2 regions of the Spirillospora sp. NPDC052269 genome follow, and region 2 is predicted to be linked to the other one. Evidence: predicted binding sites of a transcription regulator. Region 2 holds the regulator's gene; the other holds the start of a gene.
The links. Region 2 encodes HspR, which represses chaperone genes until heat shock. Its sites were predicted from a motif close to ANTTGAGTCNNNNNGACTCAANT; they were not measured.

Region 1 (7,202 bases), on a different contig from region 2:
GGCTTGGCGGACGCGGTCGTCCGGCTCTACGACGAAACCGCCCTCGCCCGGTACGACACCGGTGGACGGCACTTGAACCTTCCCGCGGCGGCCTGGGCGCGCGAGCCGTGGGACGGGTTGCCGCCGCCGTGGCCGTTCCGGTTCGGGGGCGTCATCCGGCTCGTCCATCCCGCGCCGCGGGACGCGCGGCAGGCCGAGGTGTTCCGGCGCGCGCTGGACGGGGTGCGCTTCCAGTGCGAGAACGCGGGCGAGCCGCCGCTGCGGGACGTCCTCGCGTCGTTGCGCCGCCTCGACCGCGCGGGCACGCCGTTCGAGGACGCGATGGAGGTCGCCGAGCGGATCGCCGATCCGGCGGAGGCGGCGGCGGGCGGGCTCGGGCCGCTCGCGTTCGCGGCGGCGCGGCGGGCCGTCGGCACCAGCCGGTGGAACACCCTGCTGGAGGACGCGGCGGGCCGCAGCCTGGCCCGCTTTCCCGAGATCCCGGGCTGGACGCTGGTCCTGGTCGGAGGCGATCCGACGGCCCGCGTGTTCGGGCTGTCGCTGGCCCGCCGGTGCGCCCATGCCGATGTCATCGACCGTTTCGGACGCCCGTTCGAGCTTCTCGGCGACGAGTCTCCGCTGCACGACCTGCACCGCCGGCCCCCGGCGCCGAGCGCGGGCGGGGCCGTCCGGACGGCCGCCAGGCAGTCGACGGTCGCCCCGGCGAACGCGCTGACCAGCGCGTTCGCCGGGCACGACCGGATCGTCATCGTGGAGACCCATGCCGCCGAGAACCGGGAGCTCCCCCTCGGCGTCCCGGTGTACCACTGGGTCTCGGACGTGACGGGCCGCGGTCACGAGGCGGCGCCCGGCGGCGGGGTCGCGCTGATGGGTGTCGGCGACGAGGCGCTCCGCGTCATCCCGTGGGTCGAGGACGCCCGCAGGGGCCGTTTTCCCTTCTGAGAACGGCGGAAGGCCGCCTCACACAGGGGCGAGGCGGCCTTCGGATCCGGATGGTCCGGGTCAGACGGTGACCGGGGTGTTGGCGGGCTCGAGGGCCAGCTCCAGCACCTCCCGGACGTCGCTGACCGCGTGGACGGTCATGTCGTCCAGCACCTCGGCCGGGACGTCCTCGAGGTCGGGCTCGTTCCGCTTCGGGACGATCGCGGTGGTGATGCCGAGCCGGTGGGCGGCCAGCAGCTTCTGCTTGAGCCCGCCGATCGGCAGCACCCGGCCGGTGAGGGAGACCTCGCCGGTCATCGCGACGTCCGAGCGGACCGGACGGCCCGACAGCAGGGACGCGAGGGCCGTGGTCATGGTGATCCCGGCGCTCGGCCCGTCCTTCGGGACGGCTCCGGCGGGCACGTGGACGTGCACGCCGCGGTCCTTCAGGTCGCCGACCGGCAGTTCCAGCTCCGCGCCGCGCGAGCGCAGGTAGGACAGCGCGATCCGGGCGGACTCCTTCATCACGTCGCCGAGCTGGCCGGTGAGCGTGAGGCCGGTGTCGCCGGTCTCCTTGTCGGCCAGGGACGCCTCGATGTAGAGGACGTCGCCGCCCGCGCCGGTCACGGCGAGGCCGGTCGCGACGCCGGGCACGCCCGTCCGCCGCTCGGACTTGCTGAGCTCGGCCTCCGGGGTGAACCGCGGACGGCCCAGGTAGTCCTTCAGCCCGGGCTCGCCGACCGTGATCGGCAGCTCGCTCTTCTCCAGCGCGACGTTCGCGGCGACCTTGCGCAGGACGCGGGCGATCGCGCGGTCCAGCGACCGGACGCCCGCCTCACGCGTGTACTCCGACGCCAGCTTCCGCAGCGCCTCGTCGTCGAAGGCGACCTCGGACGGCTCCAGCCCGGCCTTCTCCAGCTGCTTGGGCAGCAGGTGGTCGCGGGCGATCGTCACCTTCTCGTGCTCGGTGTACCCGTCGAGCTGGACGAGCTCCATCCGGTCGAGCAGCGGCCCGGGGATGGCCTCCACGACGTTCGCGGTCGCCAGGAACAGCACGTCCGACAGGTCGAGCTCGACCTCCAGGTAGTGGTCGCGGAAGGTGTGGTTCTGCTCGGGGTCGAGGACCTCCAGCAGCGCCGCGGACGGGTCGCCCCGGTAGTCGGCGCCGACCTTGTCGATCTCGTCCAGCAGGACGACCGGGTTCATCGAGCCGGCCTCGCGGATCGCGCGGACGATCCGTCCGGGCAGGGCGCCGACGTAGGTGCGCCGGTGGCCGCGGATCTCCGCCTCGTCGCGGACGCCGCCGAGCGCGACGCGCACGAAGTCGCGTCCCATGGCCTTGGCGATGGACTCGCCCAGCGAGGTCTTGCCGACTCCGGGAGGACCGGTCAGGGCCAGCACCGCGCCGCTGCGCCGCCCGCCGACGACGCCGAGGCCGCGGTCGGACCGCCGCTTGCGGACGGCCAGGTACTCGATGACGCGCTCCTTGACGTCGTCGAGCCCGGCGTGGTCGGCGTCCAGCACCTCGCGCGCGCCGGAGATGTCGTAGGCGTCCTCGGTGCGCTCGTTCCACGGGATGTCGAGGACGGTGTCGAGCCAGGTGCGGATCCAGCCGCCCTCGGGGGACGCGTCGGACGACCGCTCCAGCTTGTCGACCTCCTTGAGCGCGGCCTCGCGGACCTTCTCGGGGAGGTCGGCGGCCTCGATGCGGGCGCGGTAGTCGTCCTCCTCGCCCGCCGGGTCGCCGTTCAGCTCGTTGAGCTCCTTGCGGATGGCGTCCATCTGCTGCCGGAGCAGGAACTCGCGCTGGGTCTTCTCCATGCCCTCCTGGACGTCCTTGCGGATGGTCTCCGCGACGTCCAGCTCGGCGAGGTGGTCGCGGGCCCAGCCGATGACCAGGGTCAGCCGCTCGACCGTGTCGGCGGTCTCGAGCAGCTCGACCTTCTGCTCGTCGCTCAGGTAGGGCGCGTAGCCGGCGTTGTCGGCGAGCTCGGACGGGTCCTCGATCTTCTGGACGACGTCCACGACCTGCCAGGCGCCGCGGTTCTGCAGGATGGCGCTGACCAGGCCCTTGTACTCCTTGGCCAGCTCGTGCGCGTGCCCGTTGGCGGGCGGGACCTCGATCTCCTGCCCCTCGACCCACAGCGCCACGCCCGGACCGGTCGTCCCGGTGCCGATGCGGACGCGGGACACGCCGCGCACGACCGCGCCCGGCTCGCCGCCGGGCAGCCGCCCCTCCTGCTCGATCACGCCGAGCGTGCCGACGGCCGCGTACTGCCCGTTCAGCCTGGGGACCAGCAGGACGCGCGGCTTCACCGCGGAGCGGATGCCGGGTCCCTTGGCCTGGGCCGCCGCCCGCGCCGCCTCGACCGCCGCGCGCACCTCGCCCTCGGACAGATCGAAGGGGACGACCATGCCCGGCAGAACGGCCCCGTCGTCCAGGGGCAGCACCGGCAGCGTCAGGGTCTCGCTCATGCTCTCAGCTCCAAGTCTCTAGGGAACCCGAACCCCGCAGGGTTGAGTCATCCACACTCAAGAAAACGGAGCACGAAATAATTTCCTCAGCAACGTTCGCTCTCAGCAAACAAACTTTCGTGCTCCCGGTCACGGCAGGATGCTCCGGGTGACGGCGGTGTTGCGTTCGGTGTCCGGCGGGGGTCATCCGCCGGTCGATGGCTTCGAGCTGGGATATGTGACGTCCGATGGGGCGCAGGCCCGGGTTCCGCTGGCGGATGCGTGGGCGCTGAGGCTGGAGTTCGCACCGCCGTGAGGAGTTTTCCCTCGTACAAGGGGCAGCGGCATTTCCCGGGCCGGTGGTGGTCGGCAACGGAAGGCGGTCGCGGCTGAGCCGTCGAGTGGTCAAGTCTCTGGAGGACACCTATGGGCCGGGGACGGTCACGCTGTCGCTGGAGAAGCTCTTCCATACGGAGACCGTGTCCAGCGGCGTCGGCTCTGCGCGTCGCCCCGGTGATGTACGGGCCGTACACCGCCGGGCCGATGGCCTGGGGAACGGTGACATCCACCGGCCGACGCGACGGATGGCGTTCTGTTCCTAGGTTCGTGGACATGACGAATGCACCGCTGATCGATCTTCGCGATACGACGAGAAGAAGCGACGACGGCCCGCCCGCGCCGGCCGGCGTGACCTTGTCCGTGGCGTCCGGTGAGTGCGTGGCGATCCTCGGCCGTTCCGGCAGCGGGAAGTCCACGCTGCTGAACCTGATCGCCGGCCTGGACAGGCCCTCCAGCGGCAGTGTCACCGTCGACGGCACCCGCGTCGACCGGCTCGGTGCGGCCGGTTCGGTGAGGCCGGTTCGGCGAAGTACCGCCGGGCCTCGATCGGCATGATCTTCCAGTTCGTCAATCTGCTCGACGACCTGACCGTGTTGGACGACGTCATGGTTCCGGCGCTGCTGCCGGCCGACGAGCCCACCGGCGCGCTGGACTCGAGCTCGGCCGAGGACGTGCGCCGGCTGTTGCTGGAGCTGGTGCGCCAGGACTCCGACGGTCCGTCAGCCGCCTTCGACGACCGGGGGCACGTCCTCGCCACCGCGGACTACTTCACGACCGACCGGCAGACGACCGTGGCGTACGTGCCGACGCGCGGCGTCACGACCGTGTACGACCTGATCGGCGACGCCTTCGCCTGGCTCTGTCTCCTCACCGTCACCGCGTTGGCGGCCGTCGGGCTGGTCCGCCCGTACCGTCCTGCGGGGGCCGGTGCGACGGACCGCGGGGCTCTCCGGGAAGCCGGCCGATGAGCACCCTCATGTCCTTCCAGCGCGCCGGTCCCGGCCGCCCGGCGCGGCGGCCCGGGCCGCGTTGGCCGGCGTTCGTGCTGATCGGTTCCGGTCTGGCGCTGGTCCCGTGGCTGTTCGTGCTGGCGTTCAGGCTGCCGGCCACGGCGGTGGCTGCGCACTGGTCGACGGCGTGGGTGGGATTCGACAGCTTGCAGGCGCTCGGCCTGATCACCACCGGCATGCTCCTCAGGCGACGTGACCCCCGCGGCTGCCTGGCGGCGGCCGCGACCGCGCCGCTGCCGGTGGTGGACGCCTGGTTCGACGTCGTCACGGCCGCACCAGGTGGGGACCGGGCTGTGGCGGTGGCCATGGCGGTCTTCCCCGAGCTGCCCCTGGCGGTCGTCTGCGCCGTCCTGGCCATCCGAACGCTCCCTCGCTCAGATCTCGGCCGACCTCGCAGCACCTGTGCTTCTTACCGATTTCGTTCCCTGGAGAGATCATGACTGTTCTGACCGCTCGCCGTACCCGCTGGGGACTGGCCGCCGCCGGCGGCGCCGCGGCGGCAGCCTGGTGGTTCGGCGACAAGGCGCCCTACCCGTACGCCCAGCGAGGCCTGCTCGACATCCCCCTGCCCTACCTGACCTGCGGGCGTCTCGACGAGACACTCCGCCCCCGGCCCGGGGAACGGATCCTGGAGATCGGCCCCGGCACCGGACTGCAGTCCCTCCACATAGCGCCACAGCTCGGCCCGGAGGGACGGCTCGACATCGTCGACATCCAGTCGGAGATGCTCGACCACGTGACCCGTCGTGCCGAAGAGCGCGGCATCACGAACATCACCGCCACCGAGTCCGACGCACGGACCCTGCCCTTCGATGAGAGGACCTTCGACGCGGTCTATCTCGTCACCGCACTCGGCGAAATCCCCGACCCCGACCAGGTCCTGAGTGAGGCCGCCCGGGTACTCGCGCCGACCGGCAGGCTCGTGGTGGGCGAGTTCTTCGACCGGCACTGGATCCCCTTCAGCCGACTCCACCGCCTCGCCGACGCCTCCGGCCTCCACCTGGAGACACGACACGGCCCCACCATGGCCTACCTGGCCCGCTTCCACCCCTGCCACCGGAATGAACCGGTCCCGTCGGCCCCGTAGCGCGCCGGCAACCGTCGCCTACGCGGCCGATGGCGTCGGCGCCTGGCTCAGGACGCCGGTTCCTGCCGGGGGTGTGGCCTGGCGCGGATGTGCATGGGCCTCGACCTTCAGGGACACCGCTCCGGTGGTGGCGGCGAGTGCCGGATACGTCGCGGTCGCGGTGTAGTGGCCGTCGCTGTCGCGCTTCAGCTGGGCCGCCGTCCAGTTGGCACCCTCGTCGGTGCTGTACCACACCACACCCCACAGGCCAGCCGGGCACACATTGGCTACCTTCGGCCAGAACGGACATCGGGCACCCCGCCCTGCCCGGAGGGCGCGATGAGGGGTCACGCGACGAGCAGGAGCACGCTGATCACCAGCATTACCGCCGCGGTCGCGCCGTGGACGCCGAGGTAGGCCGACTTGGGGCCGTTGCTGCGCCGCACGATCATTGCGTCGCCGACGGGAATGGCGCTGGCAGCCAGCAGGAACCAGCCCAGCAGGTGGGTTGTTCCGCCGACCAGCACGATGAGGAGGAGAAGCCCCAAGGCCATGTCGCGCACGCCCTTGACGGTCAGCCAGGCCTGGAAGGTCCGGTCCTCGGCCGGCGTGCCGGGGATCCCGAAACCGGCCGCGCCCTGCGGCGCCCAGAAGGGGCCGGTGCCCATGAAGATGACGGCCGCGCCGATGAGTCCGGCGAGCACGGTGGCGATGATGCCGAGCATGATTTGTCCCCTTTGTCAGTGTTTGAGACGGAGGTGTTCTGCGGGTCGCGGACGGCTTGAGGCCGGTCAGGCGGCGCGGACGCGGCGGATGTGGCGGGCGTAGCGGGGGCGGCCGATGACGTGCCAGACGCCGCGCACCGGTGCGGGGAGAACGGAGAGGAGCGTGGCGCGCTCGGCCGGGGTCGCGTCCTCCAGGACGAGGCCGAACAGCGTGAGCAGGGTGAGCTTGGGCGTGTTGGCCACCAGGTGGTCGCCCTGTGAGGCCCACTCCTGCTCGGTGATGTGCTCGGCCGCGAGCGGAAGAAGCGTGGCCTCCTCGTCGTCGAGGTGTTCCAGCAGGACCGCGCGGTGCTCGGCGAGGGCCGCCACGAGGGTGTCGCGCTCATCGGCTCCGGCGGCGGCCTCCCACGCCGGGACCGCGGCGTCCAGCCTGGTCAGCGTGGCCGCGACGCGCTCATGCTGGGCCTCCATGCGCAGGACGACGTCCGCCTCCAGGTCGACCCGGGACAGCAGCGGCGGCCAGAGCAGCTCGTCCTCGCCCTCGTGGTGGTTCCTCAGTCCCAGCCGGTAGTCGCGGAAGTGGTCGGCGATCACCTTGGCGCGGGCGGTGTCGCCCGGGGCGACCGCCGCGACGAGCTCCATCAGCAGTCGCGACTCGCGGCGGAAGGCCCGGTGGACGATCTTCAT
Region 2 (7,202 bases):
AGCGCTGACCGCCGTGCGTGTTCCGGAGGTCTGCCGTTTCCCGCTGTAGGGGCATGGGAAAGGGGCGCCCGGTCGGACGCCCCTTTCGGCGGTGGGTCAGGTTGTGGCTGGGGTTCGGACCGGGGTGACCGTGAGGGTGTCGGCGGGTTCGTCCAGGTCGACTCGGACTTCGTCGCCGTCCTGGATGGCGCCGGAGAGGAGTTCCTTGGCCAGGCGGTCGCCGATGGCGGTCTGGACGAGGCGGCGGAGCGGGCGGGCGCCGTACAGGGGGTCGTAGCCGGTCAGGGCCAGCCACTCGCGGGCGGCTTCGGTGACGGTCAGGTGGAGGCGGCGGTCGGCCAGGCGGCGGGCCAGGCGGTCGACCGACAGGTCGACGATGCGGGTGAGCTCGTCGGTGGACAGGGCGTCGAAGACGATGACGTCGTCCAGGCGGTTCAGGAACTCGGGCTTGAAGGAGTTCCGGACGGCCGTCATGACCGCCTCGCGCTTGGCGCCGTTCTCCAGGGCCGGGTCGACGAGGAACTGCGAGCCGATGTTGGACGTCAGGATCAGGATCGTGTTCCGGAAGTCCACCGTGCGGCCCTGGCCGTCGGTGAGGCGGCCGTCGTCGAGGACCTGGAGCAGGATGTCGAAGACCTCGGGGTGCGCCTTCTCCACCTCGTCCAGCAGGACGACCGAGTACGGGCGCCGCCGGACGGCCTCGGTGAGCTGGCCGCCCTCCTCGTAGCCGACGTAGCCGGGAGGCGCGCCGACGAGGCGGGCCACCGCGTGCTTCTCGGAGTACTCCGACATGTCGATGCGGGTCATCGCCCGCTCGTCGTCGAACAGGAACTCCGCCAGGGCCTTCGCGAGCTCGGTCTTGCCGACGCCGGTCGGGCCGAGGAACAGGAACGAGCCGGTCGGACGGTCCGGGTCGGCGATGCCCGCGCGGGCGCGGCGGACCGCGTCCGACACGGCCGTCACGGCGGTGCGCTGGCCGATGAGGCGGCGGCCCAGCTCGTCCTCCATGCGGAGCAGCTTGGCGGTCTCGCCCTCCATCATGCGGCCGGCGGGGATGCCCGTCCAGGACGCGACGACGTCGGCGACGTCGTCCGGGCCGACCTCCTCCTTCACCATGGCGTTGGCCTGGTCGTCCTGCTCGGCGGACGCCTCGGCCAGCTCCTTCTCGAGCTGCGGGATCTCGGCGTAGGTGAGCCGGGACGCGGTCTCGTAGTCGCCCTCGCGCTGCGCCCGCTCGGCCTCGCCGCGCATCGCGTCGATGCGCTCCTTGACCTCGCCGACGCGGTTCAGCCCGGCCTTCTCCTTCTCCCAACGGGAGTTCAGGACGTTCAGGTGCTCCTGCTTGTCGGCCAGGTCCTTGCGGAGGCGCTCCAGACGCTGCGCGGACGCCGCGTCGGTCTCCTTCGCGAGCGCCATCTCCTCCATCTTCAGCCGGTCGACCGAGCGCTGCAGCTCGTCGATCTCGACCGGCCGGGAGTCGATCTCCATGCGCAGCCGGGACGCCGCCTCGTCCACCAGGTCGATCGCCTTGTCCGGCAGGAACCGGGAGGTGATGTACCGGTCGGACAGCGTCGCGGCGGCGACCAGCGCCGAGTCGTTGATCTGCACCTTGTGGTGCGCCTCGTACCGGCCCTTCAGCCCGCGCAGGATCGCGACGGTGTCCTCGACGGACGGCTCGCCCACGAAGACCTGCTGGAACCGGCGCTCGAGGGCCGGGTCCTTCTCGATCCGCTCGCGGTACTCGTCCAGCGTGGTCGCGCCGATCATGCGCAGCTCGCCGCGGGCCAGCATCGGCTTCAGCATGTTGCCGGCGTCCATCGAGCCCTCGCTCGCGCCCGCGCCGACGACCGTGTGCAGCTCGTCGATGAACGTGACGACCCGCCCCTCGGACTCCTTGATCTCGTGCAGGACGGCCTTCAGCCGCTCCTCGAACTCGCCGCGGTACTTGGCGCCCGCGACCATCGCGCTGAGGTCGAGCGAGACCAGCGTCTTGCCGCGCAGCGACTCGGGCACGTCACCGGCCACGATCCGCTGGGCGAGGCCCTCGACGACGGCGGTCTTGCCGACGCCCGGCTCGCCGATCAGCACCGGGTTGTTCTTGGTGCGCCGGGACAGCACCTGCACCACGCGCCGGATCTCGGTGTCGCGGCCGATCACCGGGTCGAGCTTGCCCTCGCGCGCGGCCTCGGTCAGGTCGACGCCGTACTTCTCCAGCGCCTGGAAGGTCTCCTCGGGGTTCTCGGAGGTGACGCGGGCGTGCCCGCGGACCTTCTCGAACGCCTCCAGCAGCGCGTTCGGGGTCGCGCCGTACTCCTTCAGCAGCCCGGCGACCGGCCCGCCGTCGGCGGCGAGGCCGACCAGCAGGTGCTCGGTGGAGACGTACTCGTCCTCGAGCTGGCGGGCGCGGTTGGCGGCGGTGTTCACCGCGACGATCAGCTGCCGCGACATCTGCGGGGACGACACGGTCGAGCCCGCCGCCTTCGGCAGGGCCTCGAGCTGCTCCTCGGCCCGGCTGCGGACGGCCTTCCAGTCCGCGCCGACGGCCTCCAGCAGCGGGACGGCCGTGCCGTCGGTCAGCTGGATCAGCGCGACGAGCAGGTGCGGCGGTTCGACCTGCGGGTTCCCCTCGGCGGCCGCGCGGCGCACCGCGAGCGACACCGCCTCCTGGGACTTCTGGGTGAGCTTGTAGTCCATGTTCGGCTATCCCCTCAGTGGTCCCGGCCCCGCTCGTGCCAGACGACCACGCCCGTCGCGCGGATGGGCACGAGGTCTCCCCCGGGAGCGTCACCGGATTCACCGCGACGGCGCTGCTGCGCGAGGCGCGCCGCGACCGCGCGGGTCGATTCGAGTTCGTTGGCGAGGTCCTGCAGGGTCTCGCGGGCGCGCTGGAGCTCGTCGCCGAGCCGCGCGGCCTCGCGCTGCAGTTCCAGGATGTGCTTGATGCCCGACAGGTTGATGCCCTCCTCCTGCGAGAGCCGCTGGATCTCGCGGAGGGCGACGATGTCGCGCATGGAGTAGCGGCGTCCCCGGCCCTGGGTGCGGCCGGGGGACACCAGGCCCAGCCGGTCGTAGGTGCGCAGCGTCTGCGGGTGCAGCCCGGACAGCTGCGCCGCCACCGAGATCACATAGACCGGCGTGTCATCGCCGAAGGGATCCATGGTGCACTACTCCTCCCCGGCCTGCCGGAGCAGTCCGCCGCGCAGGTCGTCGCCCTCACCGGACGACCGCAGCGACTCCAGCGCCGTGCGGGTCTGGTCGTCGAGCTTGTCCGGCACCTGGACGTCCACCGTGACCAGCAGGTCGCCCTTGGTGCCGTCGCGCCTGGCCGCGCCGCGCCCGCGGACCCGGAACGTCCGCCCGTTGGGCGTGCCCTCCGGGACGCGCAGGGTGACCGGCTGCCCCTGGAACGTCGGCACCTTGATCTCCGCGCCGAGCGCCGCCTCGGGGAAGGTCACCGGGACCGTCAGGGTGAGGTTGTCACCGCTGCGGCCGAACACCTTGTGCGCCGTGACCTTGATGTTCACGTAGAGGTCGCCCGCGGGGCCGCCGTTCTCGCCGGGCGCGCCCTTGCCCTTGAGGCGGATCTTCTGCCCGTCGGCGACGCCCGCCGGGATGCGGGCCTGGATGGTGCGGGTGCCGGTCGCGCGGCCGCTGCCGCTGCAGGTCGGGCACGGGTCGTCCACGACCAGGCCGCGGCCGCGGCAGATGTGGCAGGGCTCGCTGAACCCGAAGTTGCCGAGGTTGCGGGTCTCCTGCCCGGTGCCCTCGCAGTTGGGGCACACCCGCGGGACGGTTCCGGTCTTCGCGCCGGTGCCGTGGCAGGTGGGGCAGGCCGCCTCGCTGGTCAGCTTCAGCGACACGGTCGTGCCGCTCATGGCGCGGCCGAACGACAGCGTCGCCTCGGTCTCGACGTCGGCGCCACGCCGGGCCCGCCGCGCGGACGTGCCGGTGCGGGTGCCGCCGCGGTTGAACAGGCCGCCGAACAGGTCTCCTATACGCTCCCCGGCGCCGTGCGTCCCGGCGCCTCCCGGCGTCGTGCCGCCCTGCCCGAAGAGGTCTCCCAGGTCGAAACCGAAGCCGCCGCCCTGCCCGCCGCCGGCGCCCCGGAACCCGCTCGGCATCGAGCGGACCTGGTCGTACTCCTTGCGGCGCCCGGTGTCCGACAGGACGCTGTTCGCCTCGGAGACCTCCTTGAAGCGCTCCTCGGCGTCGGCGTCGCCCTTGTTGCGGTCCGGGTGGTACTGCTGGGCGAGCTTGCGGTACGCCTTCTTGATCTCGTCCTGCGAGGCTGTCTTCGAGACACCGAGGACCTTGTAGTAGTCCTTCTCGAGGTAGTCCTTGGTGCTCACAGATCCTCGCCTTCCGCGTCTTCCTCTGTCTGCTGCCGGTGGGTGCCCCGGGCCGTCCCGCGCCCCGCGCTGGGGGAGGACGGCCCGGAACGGGTCTTGCCGATCGGCCCGCGGCCTCCGCCCGGACCGCTGCCCGAGCCTCTGCCGGGACCGCTGCCCGGGCCTCCGCCGGGACCGTGGTCCGGCGGCGAACCCGGGCCGCCGCCTCCGCCCGGACGGTCGTCCGGGCGGGGACCGCTACTCGGGCCGGTCGTTCTCGGCCTGCTCGGCGTCGTCGCCACCGTCCTGCGGCTCGGCGACCGCGACCCGCGCGGGACGCAGCACGCGCTCACCGATCCGGTAGCCCGGCTGGAGGACGTCCGCGACGCTGGTCTCGGTGACCTCGGCCGAGTAGGAGTGCATCAGCGCCTCGTGCACCGTCGGGTCGAACGGCTCGCCCTTCTCGCCGAAGCGCTCCAGGCCGAGCTTGCCCGTCGCCCCCTCCAGCGTCTCGGCGACCGACTTGAACCCACCGTTCAGCTCGTTGTGGTCGCGGGCCCGGCCGATGTCGTCCAGGACCGGCAGCAGCTCGGCGAGCACGCTCGCCAGCGCCTGCTCGCGGACCGCGACGCGGTCGCGCTCGACGCGCTTGCGGTAGTTGTCGTACTCCGCCTTCAGCCGCTGCAGGTCGGCGGTGCGCTCGGCCAGCTGCTGCTTGAACGCGGCGGCCTCTCCGCTCACCGGCTCGGCGGCTGGGGCCTCGGGGGCCGGGGCGGACGTCTCGTCCGCCCCCGCCTCCCGGACCTTGCCCGTCTCCGGGTCGATGCGCCGCCGGTCGCGGATCACCGGGCCGTCGTGTTCCTCACGGGGTGAGGTCACTTGGCCTCACCCTTCGGCTTTTCGTCGTCCACGATCTCGGCGTCGACGACCTCGTCGTCCTGCGGCTGGTCGCCCGCCGCGCCGCCGGCCTGCTCGCCGCCCGGCTGGGCTGCGCCCTCCGGGTTCTGGGCGTACATGGCGGCGCCCATCTTCTGGCTGGTCTGGGCGAGCTTCTCGGCCGAGGTCTTGATCGCCTCGACGTCGGTGCCCTCCAGGGCCTTCTTGACCTCGGCGACGCCCGCCTCGACCTCGGTCTTCAGCTCGTCCGGGACCTTGTCGCCGTTCTCGCGGAGGAACTTCTCGGTCGAGTACGCGAGGGTGTCGGCCTGGTTGCGGACCTCGGCCTCCTCCTTGCGCTTGCGGTCCTCCTCGGCGTACTTCTCGGCCTCGTCCATCATGCGGCTGATGTCGTCCTTCGGCAGCGCCGAGCCGCCGGTGATGACCATCGACTGCTCCTTGCCGGTGCCGAGGTCCTTCGCGGAGACGTTCACGATGCCGTTGGCGTCGATGTCGAAGGTGACCTCGATCTGCGGGACGCCGCGGGGCGCCGGGGGCAGGCCGGTCAGCTGGAAGGTGCCGAGCTTCTTGTTGTACGCCGCGATCTCGCGCTCGCCCTGGTAGACCTGGATCTCCACGGACGGCTGGTTGTCGTCGGCCGTGGTGAAGGTCTCCGAGCGCTTGGTCGGGATCGTGGTGTTGCGCTCGATGATCTTGGTGAAGATGCCGCCCTTGGTCTCGATGCCGAGCGACAGCGGGGTGACGTCCAGCAGGAGGACGTCCTTGACCTCGCCCTTCAGGACGCCGGCCTGGAGGGACGCGCCGATGGCCACGACCTCGTCGGGGTTGACGCCCTTGTTGGGGTCCTTGCCGCCGGTCAGCTCCTTCACCATCTCGCTGACGGCGGGCATGCGGGTCGAGCCGCCGACCATGACGACCTGGTCGATGCCTTCGACGCTGATGTTCGCGTCCTTCAGCACCTGCTGGAACGGCGCCTTGGTGCGCTCGAGCAGGTCGCTGGTGAGGCGCTGGAACTCGGCGCGGGTGAGCTTCTCGTCCAGGTGCAGCGGGCCCTCGGCCGAGGCCGTGATGTAGGGCAGGTTGATCTGCGTCTCGGACGAGCTGGACAGCTCGATCTTGGCCTTCTCGCCGGCCTCGCGGAGGCGCTGGAGGGCCATCTTGTCCTTGGACAGGTCGACGCCGTTGGCGTTCTTGAAGCGCTCGACCAGCCAGTCGACGACCTTGTTGTCCCAGTCGTCGCCGCCGAGGTGGTTGTCGCCGGAGGTCGCCTTGACCTCGACGACGCCGTCGCCGACCTCGAGCAGGGACACGTCGAAGGTGCCGCCGCCCAGGTCGAAGACCAGGATGGTGGCCTCGTTCTCCTTCTCCAGGTGGTAGGCCAGCGCGGCCGAGGTCGGCTCGTTGATGATGCGCAGGACGTTCAGTCCCGCGATCTGGCCGGCCTCCTTGGTGGCCTGGCGCTGGTGGTCGGAGAAGTAGGCGGGCACGGTGATGACCGCGTCGGTCACCGTCTCACCGAGGAAGGACTCGGCGTCCCGCTTGAGCTTCTGAAGGACGAACGCCGAGATCTGCTGCGGCGTGAACTCCTTGTCGTCGATCTTCTGCTTCCAGTCGGTGCCCATCTCACGCTTGACCGACCGGATGGTGCGGTCAACGTTGGTGACGGCCTGGCGCTTGGCCACCTCACCGACGAGGACCTCGCCGTTCTTGGCGAAGGCGACGACGGACGGCGTGGTCCGCGACCCCTCCGCGTTGGCGATCACCGTGGGCTCGCCGCCCTCCAGAATCGCGACGACCGAGTTGGTCGTCCCGAGGTCGATGCCGACCGCACGTCCCATGTCTCGTCCTCCGTGGATCTTGCTAGGCCTTCGCCGGTGCGGACGGCCCGGGGGGCCTCGCGTCCGGCGTGAGTTTTCCGCTGTGTGTCAGAGTGCCGCCCTGGGGATCTCTTGTCAAATGACTTGAGTCGAGCGGACT

Region 1: the regulator HspR is predicted to act here: its motif matches at 3,437-3,459, upstream of lon (endopeptidase La).

What each region holds. Positions count from the first base shown of each region.
Region 1 is NZ_JBFAUU010000031.1:14,001-21,202, reverse strand. Features, by position in the region: gene AB0L06_RS41090 (hypothetical protein) at 1-942, shown strand, start outside; gene lon (endopeptidase La) at 1,003-3,396, opposite strand; gene AB0L06_RS41080 (ATP-binding cassette domain-containing protein) at 3,988-4,269, shown strand; gene AB0L06_RS41075 (hypothetical protein) at 4,266-4,682, shown strand; gene AB0L06_RS41070 (hypothetical protein) at 4,679-5,164, shown strand; gene AB0L06_RS41065 (class I SAM-dependent methyltransferase) at 5,161-5,811, shown strand; gene AB0L06_RS41060 (hypothetical protein) at 5,830-6,072, opposite strand; gene AB0L06_RS41055 (DUF4267 domain-containing protein) at 6,138-6,515, opposite strand; gene AB0L06_RS41050 (hemerythrin domain-containing protein) at 6,582-7,202, opposite strand, start outside.
Region 2 is NZ_JBFAUU010000005.1:28,125-35,326, forward strand. Features, by position in the region: gene AB0L06_RS11555 (MarR family transcriptional regulator) at 1-8, shown strand, start outside; gene clpB (ATP-dependent chaperone ClpB) at 97-2,694, opposite strand; gene AB0L06_RS11565 (heat shock protein transcriptional repressor HspR) at 2,709-3,158, opposite strand; gene dnaJ (molecular chaperone DnaJ) at 3,165-4,349, opposite strand; gene grpE (nucleotide exchange factor GrpE) at 4,587-5,207, opposite strand; gene dnaK (molecular chaperone DnaK) at 5,204-7,063, opposite strand.